DNA from 2 places in the Arthrobacter sp. R4 genome. Region 1 is predicted to be linked to the other one. Evidence: predicted binding sites of a transcription regulator. Region 1 holds the regulator's gene; the other holds the start of a gene.

Region 1 (2,198 bases):
CGCCGGCTACGGATCCGCCCCTGCCCGCTGCATTCGTTGCAGGGGTCCTTGATCACGGTGCCGAAGCCTTCGCAGCTGCCGCAGGGGGCGGCGGTCATGACCTGGCCAAGGATGGAGCGGACCGCTCTCTGGACCTGGCCGCTGCCGCCGCAAATGTCGCAGCGTTCCGGGTGGCTTCCCTCCCGGCAGCAGGAGCCGTTGCACGTGGGGCAAACGACGGCGGTGTCCACCTCAAGCTTTTTATTGACCCCGAACACGGCGTCGCGGAGTTCGATCCGGACACTGATGAGGGCGTCCTGGCCGCGCCGGACGCGTGAAGCCGGACCCTGCGATCCGCCAGCGCCGAAGAAGGTATCGAAGATGTCCTGGAAGGCGAAGCCCTGTCCGGCGTAACCGCCGCCGCCGAAGCCGTTGTCGGTACCGTTTTCGTTGCCGGTGGTGTCGTAGACCCTGCGTTTCTGCGGGTCGGAGAGTACCTCGTAGGCGTGGGTCACGGCCTTGAAGCGGTCCGAGGCATCCTCACCGGGGTTGACGTCCGGGTGGAGCGTGCGGGCCAGCTTGCGGTAGGCCTTCTTGATCTCTTCCCCGGTGGCTTCCGGCGAGACTCCAAGGACGTCGTAGTGGCTGCTCAAAGTTCGTATCTCTTCCTGTTTGTACTGCTGCAGTCGGACTGCTTGTACTGCTCTTGTTGCCTGGGGCCCGGCCAGTTGCTGTCAGGGGCCCAGAATCCTCGAAAGATAGCGGGCCACAGCCCTGACTGCTGCCATGGTGGTGGGGTAGTCCATTCGGGTGGGACCGAGCACCCCGATCTTGGCTGTGCTGTCCGGGCCGTAGGCCGTGGCGACCACCGACGCTTCGGTGAGCCCGTCGTACGGGTTTTCGCGGCCGATGCTGACCGTCACCCCGCGCGGATCCTGTGCCATCTCGCTCAACAGGCGCAGCATGACCACTTGTTCCTCTAGCGCTTCCAGCACCGGGCCGATACTCAGGGGAAAGTCGACGTTGGACCGTGCGAGGTTGGCGGTGCCGGCCATGACCATACGGTCTTCGCGGCTGCTGTGGGCAAGGACCTCCAGACCGTGCGCCAGGGCCTGCGCGGCCTGCCGCTGTCCTGGGCCCATGCCGGAAACAACTGCCGGCAGCGACTGGGTCAACTGGCTCAGCGGCGTCCCTGCGAGCGAACCGAGGAACCGCCCCCGGATGCCTGCCAGGGCGTCGTCGCCAAGGTCCTGCCCGACGTCGACCACTTTCTGCTCCACCTTGCCGGTGTTGGCGATCAGGACAACAAGGACCTGGCGGGGAGCCAGCAACACGAACTCGATGTGCCGGATCGTGGCGCGGCTCAAGTGCGGGTACTGGACCACTGCCACCTGGTTGGTCAGCTGCGACAGCAGCCGGACAGTGCGCTCCAGGACGTCGTCGAGATCATCCGGGCCCTCCAGGAGGGTCTGGATGGCGCGACGTTCTGCCGGTGACAGTGGCTTCATGGCCGAAATCTGGTCGACAAACAGCCGGTAGCCCTTGTCAGTGGGGATGCGCCCGGCGCTGGTATGCGGGGCGGTGATGAGGCCGTCGTCCTCGAGCGCTGCCATGTCGTTGCGGATCGTGGCGCTGGAGACGCCCAAATGGTGGCGTTCGACCAGCGCCTTCGAGCCCACAGGTTCGCGGGAGTGCACGTAGTCCTCAACGATGGCACGCAGTACTTCAAGTTTGCGCGGCTCGCTCACACTCCACCTCCATCCATGGTCACAGGCCGCCGGTTTCCCCGGCGCGTGCACCGGCCGCCGTCTTGGCGCGGCTTAGCACTCGACATGCCTAAGTGCTAACAGTCTAATATGACTCACCCCGTTGTTAGCATTGGTACCGCTCCGGGCGAAATTCCGGGCCAGGATCTAGGCAAGGCGGAACACATCCATGCAGTACCAGAACTGGGGTCCCCGGGAGATCGCCGCCCCCGTGAGGAATCAGCTCCCTGAAGTCCCGGTAGAGCGCGGGATGGTCCTGGAAGAGGTCCAGTCCGGCTGGGTAGGCGCCGTCACGCGGGTCGAGAAGTCAGGCGGAATGCATGTGGTGGCCCTTGAGGACCGGCGGGGCAAATCAAGGTCCTTCCGGCTCGGATTCGGTTTCCTCTTGGAAGGACAGCCGATCCGACTGATGCCCCCGGCGCCGCGGCAAGCCACCGCCCCGGCCGGGCGGAC
Region 2 (2,198 bases), on a different contig from region 1:
ACGCCGGACTGTCCGGCAGTAAAGTCATCCTCAGCGACGGCGCTTTCGCCCAGTATGGTTCCGGGTTGGGGTCAAAAGCGCTCGACGGCGCACGGGCAGTGGTGCCCGGCGTATTCCCCTCCGCGGACTTCCAGGCCCGCCTGCTGGCGGTCGATCCTGGGTTGAAGGACACCTCTTTCGCCGCTGAGACGTACGACGCCGTGACGGTGGCTGTCCTGGCTGCCGCGGCAGCCGACGACGACGCCGGCCGATCAATAGCCGCACACCTCATAGCTGTCTCCGGAGGCACGGCCCCCGGCGCGGAACCGGCGAAGGCCGCACCCTGCCAGTCCTACAAGGACTGCGTGTCAGCGCTGAAGACCGCAGGTGCCGCGAACTACGACGGCCAATCCGGTCCGATCGGCTTCGACGCCAACGGCGACATCACCTCTGCGAACTTCATGGTGTTCACCTACGGAGCTGACAACAGGGCAAAGCTCAGCGGTCGTGAATCCGCGGGTCGGGCCGCAGGCTGATCGCCGGGAGCGAAACGAGGCCCCGCAGGCACTGGTTACCGGGACTATTCGCTTGCACTCTCACCTATGGAGTGCTAATTATTGACTTAGCACTCTTACGTACCGACTGCTAAAGCGACGCCCGGCTCAGGCCGGTTACGAAGCCCAGGTGCCGGTCGAGGAGCGAAAGAAATACTTACTGGAGTGAGATCGGGAACCTGAGGCGTACAGAGGCCAAGGGTGAAGGATCGTCCGTCGCGGGCACTTCGGTGGGTTCATTCTTAACGTCTGTCCCGAAAGGACTACTGCCGTTATGGCCAAGATCATTGCATTTGATGAAGAGGCACGCCGCGGCCTTGAGCGGGGCCTGAACATCCTCGCCGACGCCGTTAAGGTCACCCTCGGCCCGCGTGGACGCAACGTCGTCCTCGAAAAGAAGTGGGGCGCCCCCACGATCACCAACGATGGTGTTTCCATCGCCAAGGAGATCGAGCTGGACGATCCTTACGAGAAGATCGGCGCCGAGCTGGTCAAGGAAGTTGCCAAGAAGACTGATGACGTCGCTGGCGACGGCACCACCACGGCCACCGTGCTCGCCCAGGCACTGGTTAAGGAAGGCCTGCGCAACGTCGCGGCCGGCGCCGATCCGCTGTCCCTCAAGCGCGGCATCGAGAAGGCTGTAGAAGCCGTCACGGTGGAACTGCTCGCTTCGGCCAAGGAAATCGAAACCAAGGAAGAGATCGCCGCCACGGCTTCCATCTCTGCCGGTGACGACGAAATTGGTGCCCTCATTGCCGAGGCCCTGGATAAGGTCGGCAAGGAAGGTGTTATCACCGTCGAGGAGTCCAACACCTTCGGCCTGGAGCTTGAACTCACCGAAGGCATGCGCTTCGACAAGGGTTACATCTCCGCGTACTTCGTCACCGACACCGATCGCCAGGAAACGGTCCTCGAGGACCCGTACATCCTGATCGTCAACTCCAAGATCTCCAACGTCAAGGAACTGGTTGCTGTCCTGGAAAAGGTCATGCAGTCCAACAAGCCGTTGCTGATCATTGCCGAGGACATCGAGGGCGAGGCCCTGGCCACCCTGATCGTCAACAAGATCCGTGGCACCTTCAAGTCCGTCGCCGTCAAGGCTCCGGGCTTCGGCGACCGCCGCAAGGCTCAGCTGGCCGACATCGCCGTTCTGACCGGCGGCCAGGTCATTGCCGAGGAAGTTGGCCTCAAGCTGGAGACCGCTGGCCTGGAACTCCTGGGACGCGCCCGCAAGGTTGTCGTCACCAAGGACGAAACCACCATCGTTGAAGGTGCCGGCGACGCCGACCAGATCGCTGGCCGCGTTTCCCAGATCCGCGCCGAGATCGAAAACTCCGATTCCGACTACGACCGCGAGAAGCTGCAGGAACGCCTGGCCAAGCTGGCCGGCGGCGTTGCAGTCATCAAGGCCGGTGCCGCAACCGAGGTTGAGCTCAAGGAACGCAAGCACCGCATTGAGGACGCTGTCCGCAATGCAAAGGCTGCCGTAGAAGAAGGCATCGTCGCCGGTGGTGGCGTTGCACTGATCCAGGCTGGCGCCAAGGCGTTCGCGAACCTGAACCTGACCGGTGACGAAGCAACGGGCGCCAACATCGTCCGCGTTGCCATCGACGCCCCGCTGAAGCAGATTGCCTTCAACGCCGGCCTTGAGCCGGGCGTTGTTGT

The links. Region 1 encodes HrcA, which represses chaperone genes, less so after heat shock. Its sites were predicted from a motif close to TTNGCACTCGNNNNNNNCGAGTGCNAA; they were not measured.
Region 2: the regulator HrcA is predicted to act here: its motif matches at 602-628, upstream of groL (chaperonin GroEL).

Annotation. Positions count from the first base shown of each region.
Region 1 covers NZ_JBLWIJ010000010.1:268,778-270,975, reverse strand. Annotated here, with positions in the region: gene dnaJ (molecular chaperone DnaJ) at 1-632, opposite strand, end outside; gene hrcA (heat-inducible transcriptional repressor HrcA) at 714-1,727, opposite strand; gene ACLKOZ_RS07080 (DUF3097 domain-containing protein) at 1,915-2,198, shown strand, end outside.
Region 2 covers NZ_JBLWIJ010000001.1:51,336-53,533, forward strand. Annotated here, with positions in the region: gene ACLKOZ_RS00260 (ABC transporter substrate-binding protein) at 1-515, shown strand, start outside; gene groL (chaperonin GroEL) at 808-2,198, shown strand, end outside.